DNA from 2 places in the Shewanella acanthi genome. Region 2 is predicted to be linked to the other one. Evidence: riboswitches for the same ligand, from Rfam matches in the RefSeq annotation. Region 2 holds a riboswitch; the other holds the start of a gene.
What was found. A riboswitch is a leader RNA that binds a small molecule or an ion and turns the genes downstream of it on or off. The one in region 2 is predicted to bind cyclic di-GMP.

Region 1: it holds a riboswitch for cyclic di-GMP, as region 2 does, so the genes downstream of both, K0H61_RS17775 (lytic polysaccharide monooxygenase) here and K0H61_RS12555 (glycosyl hydrolase family 18 protein) in region 2, are expected to answer to the same signal.

Annotation. Positions count from the first base shown of each region.
Region 1 is NZ_CP080413.1:858,317-867,289, reverse strand. Features, by position in the region: gene K0H61_RS03825 (aromatic amino acid transport family protein) at 1-715, opposite strand, end outside; gene K0H61_RS17785 (hypothetical protein) at 1,213-1,560, opposite strand; gene K0H61_RS17780 (hypothetical protein) at 1,782-1,874, opposite strand; partial or broken gene K0H61_RS17775 (lytic polysaccharide monooxygenase) at 1,899-2,549, opposite strand; cyclic di-GMP riboswitch class I at 2,824-2,921, opposite strand; gene K0H61_RS03815 (TMEM165/GDT1 family protein) at 3,329-3,883, shown strand; gene katB (catalase KatB) at 4,046-5,506, opposite strand; gene K0H61_RS03805 (hypothetical protein) at 5,862-6,095, opposite strand; gene K0H61_RS03800 (PaaI family thioesterase) at 6,172-6,609, opposite strand; gene K0H61_RS03795 (hypothetical protein) at 6,727-7,173, opposite strand; gene fkpA (FKBP-type peptidyl-prolyl cis-trans isomerase) at 7,376-8,146, opposite strand; gene K0H61_RS03785 (WD40 repeat domain-containing protein) at 8,300-8,973, shown strand, end outside.
Region 2 is NZ_CP080413.1:2,905,873-2,914,845, forward strand. Features, by position in the region: gene K0H61_RS12540 (DUF418 domain-containing protein) at 1-345, shown strand, start outside; gene K0H61_RS12545 (DUF1294 domain-containing protein) at 500-844, shown strand; gene bamJ (BamJ family beta-barrel-assembly machinery protein) at 969-1,439, shown strand; gene K0H61_RS12555 (glycosyl hydrolase family 18 protein) at 1,531-4,140, opposite strand; cyclic di-GMP riboswitch class I at 4,245-4,332, opposite strand; gene K0H61_RS12560 (aminopeptidase P family protein) at 4,692-6,491, shown strand; gene K0H61_RS12565 (methyl-accepting chemotaxis protein) at 6,852-8,417, shown strand; gene K0H61_RS12570 (DEAD/DEAH box helicase) at 8,755-8,973, shown strand, end outside.

The DNA.
Region 1 (8,973 bases), 2.0 Mb from region 2:
CTGTGCCAAGGGTCACCAATAACCAAAAGATATAGCATGCTAATGGTATGGTTGAGCCAATCAGCAGTACCTTGCGCAGTGACACCGCGTCGCCATCTAAATAACGCACTAAGGTCGCAATACACACATGGAAACCAAAAGAGGTAAACACGACAGGGATTGCTGCCATCCAACTGCTAGTCATTGAATCCGCAATGGCGCTGGTCGCCATGTTTGAAATACTGACTTCTGGCAGCAAGAACAGCACAACGACGACCAACAGTACGATCATCAAAGAAAACAGTAAGCGCGACGCTTTATCAACCCATGCAACCCCTAATGCCGCAAAACCGCCAAGCACTAACGTAAACAGCACCACGGCCAATTGATTATCTAAGGCAACATCAAACATGGTTTTGGCTTTTAACACCAAAAGTGATGAACCACCGGTCAGATACGCCGCAGTCAGGGCGAAGAGTAAACTTAAGAAGGAAGCGCCTTGAATAATCTGGCCATTCTTGCCCAGTAATTTGCCAGTAATGGCATGGACGTTATCACCCACCCCAGTACGCAGGTTGATTTCGAGCATCAGCAATGAAGTGTAAGCCGAAATCCCCCAAACGACCACCAGCAGTAAAATAGCAGGGATCATCCCCAGTGCAGCGGTGGCTAAAGGTAATGCCAACATTCCCGCGCCAATGGCGGTGCCCGCCACAATGGCAATCGAGCCTAACATTTTTGAATTCACACAATTATCCTATTCAGTATTAATTTTTATTTTGAAGTTTTTGAGTAGATATGAAGGATAAAGCCTTGCGCACTCTGTCATTAAGCTAAAAGCATTTTCAAACTAAAAGCGTCACTTAACTCAAGCATCCAATCAGATCTCAAACAAGCAGATCAGTTGGCCCCAATAGCTTTTGAATATTTCAACCCAGTTGCCATTGAGGCTAACTAAATCGAACGCAGAAATGTGACAGTAATTTCAATTTTAAATTGCCTTAAAAACACCGAGCTTGAACTGTCGGTAACGAATTAGCTAGGGACATTAACAGAGCCAAACCCAGTGGGCAAGCCAGTTATCTACAAAGATAGCACTATCGGCCAAAGTCTAAAGCGTATTTATAGAACTCACTTTATCTAACGTTAAGCGACAAAAAGAAAAACCCTACAAAGTTAGTTAACTTGGTAGAGTTTTGATAGTTAAGCCACCAAGGGCCTATTTTAGTGCTTTTAAAACGACAACTCGGTCCATGCAAGAGCCCAGTTTGCCCCTACTCCCAGCTCAAATCCAGTAGCAGTAGCCGACCATTGCACGCAGTAGGCGCTATATGGCCATGGTTTACATTGATAAACCTTACCCGTTTTAAGCTGTAACACTTTAGTGCCCGCAACATAGCTAGACAGTCCCTCGGGGAAAACAAAGTCAGTATCCGTTACTGGCGCTTTATCCTTAAGAAAGATATCAAAGTGTTGTTGGATAACTTCGCCCTGCTGGTATTCAGCCTTCACCTGTAGATGATAATGGCCAGCCACTGGCTCGACCACCTTCAGTGCCAGACTTACACTATTGTTATTCACCGTTTGCGTCACAAAACCTGCCGCACAGCCATCGTGGCTAAAGAGTTAGGCAGACATTTCATCTTCGCATTTGTGGTCACATCAAATGTCAGCTGCACTGCGCCATCTTCAATCCAATAATTATCGGCAAGTGAGGTTACTTACAGCAGCGACGCGGTTTCAGGAGCAATATCAAAATTACCTCTACACGTTCGATACCTGAATTGGGCGCACTAAACACCTCATTTTTTCCGTAAACAGGGCTTATCCCCCGAAGCATTTTGCTGCCCAGCTTTTAGCTCGGTTTGTTGACTATTGATGGCTGACGCCAACATAAACGGCCAATTTTCCTTTGCCCCTTAAGTCGTATTTGCAATGGACACTACCGTCTGTTTCGCCGTCATTTCACCATTGGCATTCAATACCCAAGTCATGACCTTATAGCCTGCCTTCAAATCGAAAGAGGGATTAATCTCACAGATATCCGTCCACTCCTGCGGCGTGACACTGCCACCACTGAAGTTAACATCCAGCACGTTGTTGAAACTGTTGGTGGCATCACCCACTTCCCACACCGCTAAAATCACCTGATAGCCAGTCCGCCCCTCGGGCACATAACAGTTATGGGGAGTTAATTTTGCGGGTTGAGTCATGCCGCCATCGATCACACAAAATGGCGCCAATTCGAAACTAGCACGACTCAAAGGTTGGTTTTGATCCCAGTCCTGACGGGTTAAATAGTAACGCCAGTTGCGCGTAATGTGATGGCAGTGAATTGCCAGCTAAATTGATTCCAACCTCCGCTGATATCACTTTTAGCCCAACAACTTGGACTTTACACGTCAAGGTTGAAAGGCTGAATTGGCCGCAGAGGCAATTTTTTCATCGGTAGGCCCCACTTCAGGGAAAACGGATGGTCCTTCAGCACTTTGCGGATCCCATTGTATGGCACCACAATTGACGTTATTGCCAAGCTTACAGGCGTAGGAGCGAGATTCCGGTGACACCATATAACCGTGGGCGGAAAGCTTTGGCTTAAGAGGGCGCAAGATACACTGAGTGCGAAGGCATTTTCAGTTAACTTACTGACTTTATTTAGGGAGAGTTGATTAAAAACAGTTGGATAATTCACTTTATTTAACTCCACTTTCTGATATTCCAAAGTGTGCTTTCCAAACCGCGAAAGCATTTCGATAAAAGTGGTATTTGGCAAAACAGCGTTTAGGCAAAGACGTTTATTTTTCACAGAAACGCAGCGCTAAACCTTGGTTTAGTCGTTGTTCCTGAAGCAACCCCGCTATCTTAGTTGAGTTATTTCCTAACCAAACCTTAGACTGGAGGCTTTGCGTTCTAATTTTTCAATTAGTTTGCCAAATAGATTGAATGTCTTGAAAGCCAAAAGTTAACAACTTCTAGCTCAATACTAAGACTTGGCCAACGCAACAATCAAAGACCGCGCAGTTAAAATATAATTCACTTTATATCAATAGCTTACAACAATGCAATGGTTGATAACTTGACACCCGTCAGAATTCATTGCGCAATAATTGATAACATCAGCCTTGAAACCCAAACTCACTTGGTTATAATGCCTGCCTCGCTTCGGGGGAGTAGCTAACTGGATTTCAAAGCTTAGAAATCTAGGGTGAACATCAACATACTTGGCCTCATGCCATGGTGTTCACAGCAAATCATCGATTTGCCCAGCAAGACCTGAGCACAATAACCGCACCTAGGGGTGGACGGTTTTATTGTGCTTATGTCAAAACCACCCCTAAAAGGAACACACTTGGAAGCGCTATTAGCCTCAACCTTTACGGTTGCCATTGCCGAAATTGGCGATAAAACCCAATTACTTGCCCTATTACTCGCCGCAAGATTTAAAAATAAAACCGCGATTATCTTGGGGATTTTGCTCGCAACTCTGTTTAACCATTTCGCCGCCGCTTGGATTGGCCAATGGGCTATCGATTGGGTCAGCCCAGAAGTCGCCCGCTATCTGGTAGCAGCCTCTTTCTTTGCGATCGCGCTCTGGGTATTAGTGCCGGATAAAGTGGATTCCGAAGAGAGCCGCTTTTATCAAATGGGCCCTTTTATCGCGACCTTTATTCTGTTCTTTATCGCCGAAATGGGTGACAAAACCCAAATCGCCACCGTGGTGTTATCGGCTAAATACGATGCGCTTGTCATGGTCGTGACAGGCACCACCTTAGGCATGTTGCTTGCTAACGTACCAGTGGTGTTAGCGGGTCACTTTAGCGCCGAAAAATTACCACTAAATTGGATCCACAGGGGCTGCGCCGTGTTATTCGCCCTCCTAGGTATAGTCACTTTAGTGTATTAATTCTTGAGCTTATCGTTGAGGCAAGAGTTGCTGCTACGATAACACTTACGCGAAACCCAAACAAAAAGGCCAGTGAAATTTCACTGGCCTTTTTAATTTATCGATTTCAATACCCTTAATGGGAGCTTGCGATTGCAAGCTTAGCGATTACAAGCTTAATGCTTAAAGACCTAACACTGTCTTGATACGCTGGCCGTAATCGGCATCGGCTTTCTCGAAGTGGGCAACCATACGTTGCTGCACATCTACGCTCGCTTGGCTTAATGAGCCAGTAATAGTCTCAACTAAGCGCGCTCTTTCACCTTCACTGAACATACGGTACAGATTTCCCGCCTGAGTATAATCGTCTTGGTTGTAGCGGCTGTAACGGGCTGCCTCACCTTCTAAACGCAGTGGAGGTTCTGCAAATTGTGAAGGCTCGACCAGTGCATTAGTGACGGTGCTTGGACCATAGTTAGCCGATGCATCGCCACCGGTTTGTCCGCCATGGAATGGACATTGAGTGCCCGCCATTGCGCCGCCACGTTGATGATGGTTTGCCTTAGTGGCATGTGGGCAGTTCACAGGCAACTGGTTATAGTTAGCGCCAATACGGTAACGCTGGGCATCGGCGTAGGCGAATAAACGCGCCTGCAGCATTTTGTCTGGCGATGCGCCCACACCAGGTACTAAGTTGCTTGGTGCTAAGGCCACTTGCTCTACTTCGGCGAAGTAGTTTTGTGGTAAGCGGTTCAGCTCCAGCATACCGATTTCGATTAATGGGTAGTCCGCATGCGGCCACACCTTGGTTAAATCGAATGGGTTGATGTGGTAAGTGTTGGCGTCGCTCTCAGGCATAATCTGTACGTTAACAGACCAACGTGGGAAGTTACCGTCGGTAATAGCCACAACCATATCACGCTGAGATGAGTCAGGATCGATACCCTTTAACTTATCCGCCTGTTCGTTGGTTAAGTTCACGACACCTTGCTGTGATTTGAAATGGAACTTCACCCAAAAACGCTCACCCTTGGCATTCCAAAATGAGAAAGTGTGTGAGCCATAGCCGTGCATTTGACGGTAGTTTGCCGGAATACCACGGTCAGACATCAAAATAGTCACTTGATGCATGGCTTCAGGGTTTAATGACCAGAAGTCCCACATTGCCTGTGGATCTTTGAGGTTAGTCATTGGGTTACGCTTTTGCGTATGGATAAAGTCCGGGAACTTAATACCGTCACGCAGGAAGAAAGTCGGCGTGTTATTACCGACGATGTCATGGTTACCACGGGCCGTATAGAAACGCAGACCAAAACCACGTGGGTCACGCTCGGCATCGGCTGAGCCCATTTCACCACCTACGGTTGAGAAACGTACGAAGGTCTCAGTTTGTTTGCCCACACCGTTAAAGTGGTCGGCAAGAGTGAATTCGCTTAAATCTTTAGTCAGGGTGAAAGTACCGTAAACCCCGGTACCTTTAGCATGAACGACACGTTCAGGAATACGCTCGCGGTTAAAGTGGGCTAATTTTTCAATGAGATGCCAATCTTGTAATAATACTGGACCACGCTCACCCGCTGACAAAGAGTTTTGATCGTCAGCAATTGGAGAACCGTTTTGACTCGTTAAATACTGTTGACTCATACCTTGTTCCTCATTCTTGATTGGTGTTAACCCAAGATTCAATTAAATCGAAAATAGTAGCCATGGCTAATCTCCTTGGCGGGCGACGTGTAGTCGATGAACCTAGAATAGGGATAAACAGAAATTGAAGAAAACGATTAATACAGATTTAAATAATCTATAAAAATGATTAAAATAATCGATAATCTCGAATAAACCATGAGGGGCTCATACCAGAACCCAACGTTTAGTCGGGTGAATAGTACGGATAAATGAGAATCGATATCAAACTGACGTACGGAAAACGTGAACTCTAACTTAAATAAAACTTAATTTTTACATTAGCAAATTCAATTAGATACATAAACACAGAGACTTAAGTCGATTGTTGTCGATAGAGCACAATAAGGTAATAAGCATCGATTAATACGATAAAAAAGTTTACTGCTGCCACTGGATAAGCTGCGATGGCCAATCCATAGGCAACAAACAAAGCTGCACCAACTAAATTCCACCAACGCAGCTTTTTGATATTTGACATCATTAACGAGACGGCCACCACGACAGAGGCCAAGTACCCAACCCACTCCCAAATCATCGCTGTTTCCATATCAAATTCCTTATCTATTTACTCATAAATTTAAAGTATTGATACTTCTCTGCCGGAGTAGGTTGGTGCATTGCTGTTAGCGTTCTACTACCGCAGCTGTCATCCGTGAAATACAGGTTAGCTCACCTGCACTATTATGAATTAAGATTTCCCATACAGAGCTGCGTTTACCTAAGTGAACGGGCTTAGCCGTTGCCGTTAACACACCATTTCGGGACGCCCGCAGATGGTTGGCGTTGATTTCTTGGCCGACACAGTAAAACTTCTCAAAATCAACGACAAAGTTTGCAGCATAGCTGGCCACAGTTTCGGCTAATGCCACATTGGCACCGCCGTGCACAATGCCAAGTGGATTGTGAATATCAGGCGATGCCGGCATGGTCGCCTTTAAGTAGTCATCGCCAATTTCACTGATTTCAATCCCTAAGGTTTTCATCAGTGTGCCCTTACCGCTGATCCCATCGGCCATTTTGGCACAGTCTTCCAAGCTTACAGGTTTAAACCAAATACTCATTTTAACATCCTAGTAAATAACACTAGGGAGCAGTTTACTAAGAAGTTGATGAAGTTCAACAACTAAGGCTGTGCTAATAAACCAGAAGCTGTAAATCAATATTCATCACTACTTCAATTAACCTTTAGCCATACCAAATCGACTCAACCAAATCAAAAAAGCCCCCCATAAAAGCACAATACTTGGCATCACTAGCGCCTGAACGCCCAATAACTGCGCCGCATGCTGAATTCCAAACACATAACTCATCTGCAAAAGAGCCGCCAAAAAGGACAGTACGAACAACTTGTAGGAGTGGGATTGTTTAAAAACCAGCAATAAACAGCCTATAACACCGCTCAGAACCGCAACACCAAAGAGGATATCGAGCCATCCGGGTGCAGTTTCGTAAAGTTTGATTTGATTCGGGCCTAATTGCGCCATCGCTTCGGGGGTCATGGTTATTTGCATTATAAACGCCATACCCCCTGCAATATTCCATAGCAGACTGAGTATCGCTATAAACTTGAACCATAAGGGTACCGGCATTTTCCCTGCAACAACTTCGGCTGTCGGTAATATCATCACTCCCCCTAGAGCGCCCTTTCAATTTGCGCTAAAAGGCCAATATGCCTTATCGCTATAGAGTGTAGTTCAGGAGGATGACAAGATTTTAGGCTCTTGAATGTATTTTACTGATGGAAAAGTGTCGAAAGGATTAAAGCGGAAAATCAGTCATAAAAAAGCCGCTCATAGAGCGGCTTATACTTTTAACATTCAATGTTAATTATTTAGCAGCATCGGCAGCAGCAACTGGCGCCTGAGCTTTCTCAACTGATTTCAATTCAACTTCGAAAATCAGAGTTGAGTTAGGTGGAATAGTACCAGTGTCACGGTCACCGTAAGCTAATTCAGATGGGATAACGAACTTGTACTTAGCGCCAACTGGCATTAATTGTACGCCTTCAGTCCAGCCTGGAATAACGCGGTTTAATGGGAACTTAGCGGTTTGACCACGTTTGTATGAGCTATCGAACTCAGTACCGTCGATCAGTGTACCCACGTAATCTACTTCTACCGTGTCTTCAGCCGCTGGTTTTTCACCTGTACCTGGTGTTAACACTTCATATTGCAGACCAGATTCAGTCGTCACTACGCCAGCTTTTGCTTTGTTAGTTTCGAGGAATTTTTTACCTTCTTCGATATTCTTAGCAGCAATCGCAGTCGCTTGTTCTTGACGCTTGTCGTTTAACTTTTTGTCTAAACCTTGAAGAAGGGTCTGCATTTCTTCTTCAGTCAGTTTCAATTCGTTGTTCAGACCATTGGTAAAACCAGTCACGATCAATGAACGGTCAACAGGCAGACCTAATTCTTCTTGCTCTTTGATATGGCCTGACATGTAACGACCAATAGACGCGCCCACGCTGTAGGCTTCTTTTTGTGCTTCTGTTGTTAATTCAACACTAGCGCTTGTTTTTGTTGCTTTTTCTTCTTGTCCACAAGCAGAAAGGCCTACCACAGCCAATGCAACTAACGATAATTTGTAAATCGATTTCATTAAAGCTTCCTCAACATCCTCAAGCGGTTACAATAACCTAAGCGCGACAACTTTATACTAGTTATCAGGGTTATTCCAACTAGATTATTTATGGGTTAACTGTGAGTAATCTCACTTTATCGTGACTAGGACACTAACTTGGGATGCAAGTTCATGAAGAAAAATCTACTGCTGGCTATTTGCGCAATTTTTCTAACTGCTTGTCAGCCTAATGCCGATGATATTCAGGTGTTGTCCGATGAGCCTTCCTACAGCGCCAGTTTATCGAGTGACGGTAACATTGCTATCGTCGCCACCCAGAGTAACGGTGTGCAATGTTGGGATCTTATCAATCACAGCCTCAAATACCGATGGGTACACGGCTCTGTAAACACCGGAGTCACCAGTACTGCCATTTCGGCCAATGGTCGCTTTGCTGCCACCTTAAGCAAGGATTCCGTCGCCCTATGGAATATCGATGACGGTAAATCCCTCGGATGGTGGTCAATTCCAGCATCGGGAGAAAGTGTCGCCGTTGCCAACAACGCAGCACTCTTGATTGGCCTAAATGATGGCAGCGTAATGTCACTGAATGCCCAAAAAACCGCACTGATAAAATTCCTAGGCCATAGTGAGCGAGTGACTAGTGTGGCCTTGTCTGCCGACGGTAAAATTGCCCTGAGCGGTTCAAACGATCAACAGGCTATTCTCTGGCAGGCGCAAACAGGGCAACCGATTCAACACTGGGATATTGGTAGCCGAGTCACTAAAGTGGCGCTCAACGACAGTGGCAGTCTAAGTTTTACCAATGGCAGCACCAATGAAGCCAAAATTTGGGATAACCGAAC
Region 2 (8,973 bases):
TTGGTCATGTTGAGCGCCATCCCAATGGCACTGATTTATGTTCATATTCTGGTGAAATTCTGCCAAAATCCCTCCCCCTTTGTAGACGCCCTGCAAAGAGTAGGGAAACTCGCCTTTAGCCTCTACATACTGCAGTCCATTGTCGGTGTACTCTTGTTCCGCTACTTGGCACCCGAATTATTATTGACCTTAGACAGATGGGGCTATTTCGGGCTGGCATTGAGCTATTCCCTAGTACAACTGCTGATTGCAACGCTCTATTTTCGTTGGTTTAATCAAGGACCACTGGAAAAACTCTGGCGCTACTTGGCCTTTAACAGCGGCCACACTGATATAACTAAATGATGTAATTAAAAAGATGCCGCCACGTCAACAAACAGACAAATCGAGTCAACCTACTAAGACAGTGAGAACACCACCCAAATCAAGACAGGTCAACCCTAAGCCTAGGACTTATTCTAAACCAAGATCCAAAGCCAAAACGCGCAGTTCGTTGCCAGTGTTATTCGCGATAAGCTTTTTAGGCTTGTTAACTGCGGCCTGTTATTGGCATTTTTTCCCTTTAGTTATCACAGGGTTGTATCTGGGCTTAAGTTTGATGACATTTATTGTCTATGCCTTGGATAAATCTGCAGCCAAACGCGGTAACTGGCGCACACAGGAGCGCACGCTGCACCTATTATCCCTCTTTGGTGGTTGGCCTGGCGCTTTGATGGCGCAAAATCTGCTGCGGCATAAATCGGTAAAAACGAGTTTTAGAACCCGTTATTGGCTGTCGGTTGTCGTCAATCTAGCGCTGCTGGGTTATGGCATCCAAAGTGGTCAAATCCACCGCTTTATCTAAAGCTGAATTTTACCTTAAGAACAGTCACTTAATTCCAGCCAAAAGGGGAGAAAACCCCATTGGATATAGCCTCAGCAGGGTGAAACTGCTACCATGCCGCAAATTTATTGAAGGTGCATACACTATGAAATTGTTACTTGTGATTCTGGTGCTTACTGGGGCCATTTTTTATGTTTTTACCTCGCTAAACAATCCTAAGGAAGCGCTGGAAAATATCCAACGTGGGCAGGAGTTTCTCGCCCAAAACAAGGATAAAGAAGGCGTTGTGACAACAGCCTCTGGCCTGCAGTACCAAGTATTGTCTAAAGGCACTGGCACAGTTCATCCAAAGGCAACCGATAGCGTAACTGTGCACTACCACGGTACGCTTATCGATGGCACAGTGTTCGACAGCTCCGTCGACAGAGGCGAGCCGATTGCCTTCCCACTTAATCGTGTTATTAAGGGGTGGACTGAAGGAGTGCAACTCATGGTTGAAGGTGACAAGTACCGCTTTTTTATCCCGAGTGAACTCGCCTACGGCAATCGCAGCATGGGTAAAATCGGCGCTGGCTCTATGCTAATTTTCGATGTTGAGCTATTAAAAATTAACTAAGCTTTGGACTAAAGTCTTGGCTTAAAACATGGCTAAAAAAGCCCTGCAACATTGCAGGGCTTTTTATTTATGGCTTCGGCTAGACCTGAGCTTATTGGCAGCTCGCCGCGCCAATATCGACCCACACGGCAGAAGCGCCTGGTACATCGCCCTTAGTCCAGTAACTGGCCTGCCATTGACGACCATGGTAAATGGTGGTCGCGCCGCCAACATAGGCTACCTGCGCATCCCAACCGAGTTCGACTTGGCTTAGTAGCAGCCATTGGTCAGCTGTGCGTGACGGTGTATTACCTTGGGTCCAGTATTTTGCCTTCCACACCAGTTGGTTATAGCTAACGGTATCGCCCGTATTGTAAATCTTTGCTGCGCTCCAAGCGGGGTAATTACCCGCATTGGGATCTATCGCCGAGCAACCACCGCCAGTTGTGGCCTTAGGCGTAACGGTTAGGTTGACCGTGGCAGTGGTATCTAAGGCGCCATCGGAAACCAGCAGGCTGAGACCATATTGGGTTTGTGTCGTAACATTAGGCCCTGTCAGCACCAGTGTTGGGCTATTAATCCCAGAAGCACTGATCCCAGCGGGCACAGACCAAACGTAGGTAAGAGCATCGCCATCTTCATCAGTGGCACTGGCACTGATGGTTACAGCGCTCCCCGCTTCGACTGTTGCGCTAGAGGTAACAGAAACTTCAGGTGCTTGATTAGCCGTTAGTGCTTTATTGGTGATCATCACTGTATCGCTGGCGCTTAAGCCTTCTGAATCGGTCACAGTAAGGGTAAAACGGTATTGTGTATCGACAGTGACAGCACCAAGGAATATCGACACATCGGCAACATCGGCATTACTGATGGCGATACTCGGGCCTGAGGTTTGCGTCCATTCGTAGGTTAATGCGCCGTTTTCAGGATCCCGTGACGCACTGCCAGAAAGCACAACGTCTGCTGGGCCTGTGACCACGATATCGTTGCCCGCATTGGCGATTGGCGCCTTGTTAGCAGGAGGAGTGACACCCTCACCATGACCAAGCCCTTCGTGCATTGCATTGAGGATATCGCCATTGTCGGCATCGATTTCCCAGGCAAATAACCCAGCTAATTGGTTTGCCAACACATACTGCCCCTTGGCTTTCACCGAACGCGGATCGTCAAACGTAATTAGATCGCCAGTAGCAGCATTAAACACCGAGGGCGCCTCGGCGGTTTCATCGTAGCTATAACTCCAGCCTGCGCCCATATAGTCATTTACGATTTGGCGATAATCGACAACCCCAGCCTCCCAAGTCCCTTTTACTTTTCCGGTAGCAGTCCCTGTGAAGGGGTTATTGCCCGAATAACCATGCACGCCAGTCCAGCCACGGCCATACATAGCAGCACCTACAACAATTTTGCTCGGTGTCACGCCTTGGGCTAATAGCGCTTTAACGCCATTGTCAGTGGTATAGCGAATGTTAGGATCCCAACTCGCTTCATAGAGGTTGGTCTGATGACCAAGCTCGGTATTACTCCAGCCACCGTTAAAGTCGTAACTCATCAGGAACAGGTAATCCATATATTGCTGAGCAGCCTGATAATCCACCTTCACAATTTTATCGTCACCCGCACTAATCGCCGAGGTTAACTCATAACTGCGACCGGTTTCGGCGCTGAGCTCATCCAGCATGGCCCTCAGTTCCCGCATAAGGGTCACGTAGGTTTGGCCATCGGTTGGCTTTCCTAAGCTGGTGTTGGCGCCATTACCGCCTGGGAATTCCCAGTCGATATCCACCCCATCAAAGAATTTCCAGGTTTGTAAAAACTCTTTGACCGAAGCGACAAAGGTCGCACGCTTGGCACTATCGTCTAAAAAGAAAAAGGGATCGGATAACGTCCAGCCTCCCACCGAGGGGAGGATTTTTAAATCAGGATAGGCTTGCTTGAGCGCCATCAATTGGCCGAAGTTACCTTTATATGGGTCGGAGTAATCACTCACACCGACCTGCGGCATTTGAATTGCGGCCCAAGGGTCATGAATCGCTACTTTAAAATCGCTGCGGCCACTACAGGCGCGCTGCAGCGCTTGGAAACTGCCTTCAATTTCCTTAAGGCTGTCGTTAATGCCATTGCCACCACAAATCGGGGTAAAGCCATAGAGAATATGGGTCAGGTTTTGTGCTGGGATTTTATCGACAGGGAATTTACGGCCATAGACGCCCCACTCAACAAAGTAACTACCCACCACTTTGCCCGACTTATTGACGTAGGGACGGTTGTTTTCAGCCAGTGCCGATTTTAATGGCAACAAATGACTGCCGTCGGTATCGGCGACAAGGATCTCTCGCGCATCACTTGCAGTGCAGCCCTCGCTATTACACAGTTGCACCTGCAACTGATAACGACCGCCCTGACTCACTTTAAAATTTGCTGTGCCAGATGCGCTCGAGGGTCCTTCCCATGCCACTTGGCCGTTTAACAACACTTTAGCGGTATTGCCAACATCGCCACTCCAAAGGTTCCAACTGACCGACACATCGGCGGCATCTTTCACTGTGACTAACTGTTCGTAGGCCGTGGCCGATTGATTGACCTCGACAATCGCGAACTTAGTTTCCCCCCAAGCAAGTGTTGGTTTGCCAGGCTTAGCGGCCAGTGCATCGAAACTGCAGGCAGAAGCCAGAACCGAAGCCACCAGCAGCGCAGGGGTAGATAATTGAGTCTTAAACATGAGAAATCCCTATTGAATAAACTATTTATCAATAAGGCAAACAACGCGTAGACAGGAAACAACACTCTTAAAACCATGCACTTGAGGCGCATGAAGAAACAACCTGCGGTATCCCCGCTATCATAGGTACCACATACCCTTAGACCGGAGGCTTTGCGTCCCAGTCTTTCAACTGGTTTGCCTTTCACAATTTTGACAGCGCTGTCAAAACGAGTTAAGCATAAACGCGAGCTGATTTAGAATGCAACTTATTATTAACAAAAAATGGTTAAGTAGATTTGAATATTTCTCCATTAGCTGACGTCGAACCAAGGCCGCTGCGTAATAGTGATGCCGAATGTGTAAATAATCCCACGCGATGGCTGCCAAGCTAAAAGCCATTAAAATTTGTATACAAAATCCTATCTAGCTCCCCTTGCATCTTGGTCATTGTTTGCGATAATCCCAGCCCATTAGCGTATCAACTAGAATCATCACGCCTATTCCTTGGCTTACGAACCTTGCTATGGTTAGCATTAATGTGTCGTGATTGCCGCCCAATTGGAGTCCCTATGCCGTCAAACCCATCTCAAGCAATTGCCAGCCGCCTCGATGCCATTCGTGGCGAACTCGCCAATGCTAATCTCGATGCTTTTATTATTCCCCGTGCCGATGAATACCTCGGTGAATATGTGCCTGAGCATAATGAGCGCCTGCTATGGGCAACGGGCTTTACCGGCTCGGCCGGTATGGCGATAGTGCTCAGGGATAAGGCCGCCATTTTCACCGATGGCCGTTATACAGTGCAGGTGCGCCTACAGGTCGATGCCAATCTATTTAGCTATGAAAGCTTAACCGACACACCACAAATTGAGTGGTTGTGCGACACCCTGCCAGCCCATTCTCGTGTGGGTTTTGATGCACGCCTTCATACCCTAGCTTGGTTTGAAAATGCCAAGGCGACACTGGCAAAAGCACACATTGAACTCGTCAATGTTGAGCAAAACCCCATCGACAAACATTGGCAGGATAGACCTGCGCTCTCAAGTGCACCGATTTTACTGTTCAGCAATGACAGTGCAGGCAAAACCAGTCAGCAGAAACGTACAGAAATTGGTGCGTTAGTGAAAAAAGCCGGCGCCGATGTAGCACTGATTGCCGCGCCGGATTCCTACTGCTGGTTACTTAACATTCGTGGAAACGATGTACCACGCTTCCCTGTGGTACTAGGCTCTGCCCTGCTGCACGCCAATGGCGACATGCAGTTATTCACCGATTTAACCAAGCTTCCAGAGGGTATCGAAGCCCATGTGGGCACAGGCGTTAGCTTTAAGGCTGAAACGTCACTCGCAGATACGCTGGCAAGCCTTAAGGGCGTGAAGCTGCTTGCCGATCCAAATTCTGCCAACGCTTGGTCGCAAAATATTGCCCGTGAAGCTGGCGCACTGTTAATCGCTGGCATAGACCCAGTATCCTTACCAAAGGCGCAGAAAAATGCCGCCGAACTTGCTGGCATGCGTGCCTGTCATATCCGCGATGGTGTCGCCGTGAGTCGCTTCCTGGCTTGGTTAGACAATGAAGTTGCAGCCAAGCGTCTGCACGATGAAGCCACACTTGCCGATAAGTTAGAAAGCTTCCGCCTCGAAGATCCACAGTATCGCGAGCCAAGTTTCGATACCATTTCTGCCGCCGGCCCAAATGCGGCCATGTGCCATTACAACCACAACAATGGCACGCCAGCTTTGATGGCCATGGACAGCATTTATTTGGTGGATTCTGGCGCCCAGTACCTCGATGGCACAACCGACGTTACCCGCACCATCGCTATCGGTAAGGTGACCGATGAGCAGAAAAAAATGGTGACCTTGGTATTAAAAGGCCATATTGCACTCGATCAAGCACGCTTCCCCAAGGGCACTACCGGACAACAGCTCGATGCTTTTGCCCGTCAATACCTGTGGCAACATGGCTTCGATTACGACCATGGCACGGGCCATGGCGTGGGACATTTCTTGAGCGTACATGAAGGGCCGCAGCGCATCGGCAAGAACATTAACGCCGTTCAATTACTCCCTGGCATGGTGTTATCCAATGAGCCTGGCTATTACCGCGCCGACTGCTTCGGTATTCGCCTCGAAAACCTCGTCGTAGTACAGCCATGTGAAGCCTTGAAAGGCGCCGAGCGTGAAATCTATGAATTTGACGCACTGACACTCATTCCTATGGATTCGCGTCTTATCGATAAGACACTGTTAACTCAAGAAGAAGTTACTTGGTTTAACGCCTACCACCAAAAAGTGTTTAATACCCTATCTCCATTGATGTCGGGTGATGAACTGGCTTGGTTGACTCAGGCAACCCGCGCCATTTAATTTTGCGGTTTGAGTAGTTCGATATAAAAAAGCCCCAGTGAATCACTCGGGCTTTTTGTTTTTCACCTAAGGCGTCATCTGCCGAGCCACGATTGCGCTAGCCTAGCTCATTTATGTAAACGGAGTGCATCACTAAAAGTCTTAGCCATCCAAGCGCTTAAGCCAATAGAAAAACACAACCTTTTTAAGTAATTAACAAAATTTAAAACATTAAAATATTTAAGGATAACGTTAAAAACCCCTCTCTAATATCCACACAAAAATGGTACCATTATCACAAATCCGCCGTTTTATCGGGGCAGTGTCATCCCCTAGCCTGTGATAAAAGGCCCGCAAGCCTGATCTAAATGGAACCTTTACATGAGCCCGCGTCAGCCGAGTCGACCAACCCATCAGCTTAAATCCAATTCCCAAGAAGTCCGTCTTAATGCTCAAGATGAATTGATCTCCACCACAGATAGCCGCGGCGTGATTACCTATGTCAATGAACGCTTTACCGAAATCAGTGGCTACAGCGAGCAGGAACTTATTGGTAGTCCACACAATATAGTTCGCCATGGCGATATGCCGAGCGCCGCCTTTAAGGAAATGTGGGAAAAATTGAAAGCGGGCCAATCCTGGCGCGGCATAGTGAAAAATCGCTGTAAAAATGGCGATTATTATTGGGTCGATGCCTTCGTATCACCGCTGTTTGAAAATGGGAAAATCGTTGGTTATCAATCGGTACGGGTGCAACCGCAGCTAAAATATGTCTCCAAGGCAACAAAACTCTACCAACAGCTTAATACGGGTAAAGCCATTCCTAAACCCTTAAGCTTGGAGCAAAAACGCCTTGTATCAGCCATAGTGGCTGCATCGGGTCTTGGCATTGCCGGCTTTATTTGGGGATGGGGCGTTATCTTTGCAGGGGCCCTGCTAATGGGGATAAATCTTGCCATCTTTTATGACGAGGCTTTTCGTATTCCCGCAAAGCTGATGAAGATGAAGGCAAAATACGACTCAGTCAGTCGCTATATCTACTCGGGGGCCGATACTTCATCCATCCTCGATTTTCAGCTGATTATGCAGCAAGCTAAAATGAATGGCGTTTTAGGTCGTACTCAAGATCAGGCAAATCAATTAAATGATATCGCCAATCAACTCGTCGTGACCACGGGGCAAACCTATGTCAGCTTAGATCAGGAGAAACACCAGCTTGAGCAGCTCGCCAGCGCCATGGAAGAAATGAACTCCACTATTGCCGAGGTTGCCAATAATACCCAGCAAACCTCAAACAGTATCACCACCGCCTATGACCTGTGCCTTAAAAGCAGTGCCAATATGAAGGCAAATACCCAAAAAATTGAGTCATTAGCACAATCTGTTGCCGATGCAGCCCATAATGCCCAGCAACTGAATTTAGAAGCCCAACGTGTAGCGAATGCCATGGGGGAAATTGACTCAATCGCTGAGCAAACTAATTTGCTTGCTCTTAATGCTGCCATCGAAGCCGCACGTGCCGGCGAACAAGGTCGTGGTTTTGCCGTGGTGGCCGATGAGGTTAGAGCGCTGTCGAGTCGCACCCAGCTCTCCACCAACAGTATCTCCCAAAGCGTGGATAAGATGTTCAGCATGCTCAGTGACTGGGCAAAAGAGATGGAACAGAGCCGCACCCATGCTGAGACCTGCGCAACCGATATTCAAAATTCGGCCAACAATGTGGACATCCTTTATCGAGAAGTAAGTGAGATCCATAACTTCGCGCAGCAAAATGCGGTCGCCGCGGTTCAGCAGCGTCAAGTAGTGAATGAAATCACTAATAATATCCATGCCATCAGCCAAAGCAGTAGCGAAAACCTAGCAGCCACCCATCAAATTGGTGATGCGGTGAATCATCTCAAGCTCAACGCTGAAAAGGCATTGGGACTGCGTAAAGCCTTTGGCTAACGAGGCTAGTTGTCATCTTTTATGCGCTATTCGCCGCCAATGGCTAATAGCGCATAAATCTACATGCGAGACAGCTCAACGCTTACTGTACTTTAGGGTGAAGACGTTACCCTGCGTTATCCTTTTTTATTTTTATCATTGATAATCCATCAAGGGGTTAAAAAGTACAGGTTTTAACCTAAAACTTTGCTATACTCCGCCCCCGCCTTTTGGTCTCAGTTCGCCGCCTAGGTAAAATACCCCACTACGTTATCTTTCGATATGCTTAGGGGGTAAACGTACCTTCAGGTCGAATTGACACTTGAATGTTTGAATAAGTGAATGACAGGAATCCAAAATGAGATTTGAATCTTTTAGTTTTTCCCCCGAGATTTTACGCGCTATCTCAGATTGCGGTTATCAACAAATGACACCTATTCAGCAGCAAGCCATGCCTGCGATTCGCCGCGGTCAGGACGTACTCGCCAGTGCGCAAACCGGTACGGGTAAAACCGCCGCCTTTGCCCTGCCTATCCTGCAAAAGATGGTTGAAAAGCCAAGCGAGACTCAAAAATCT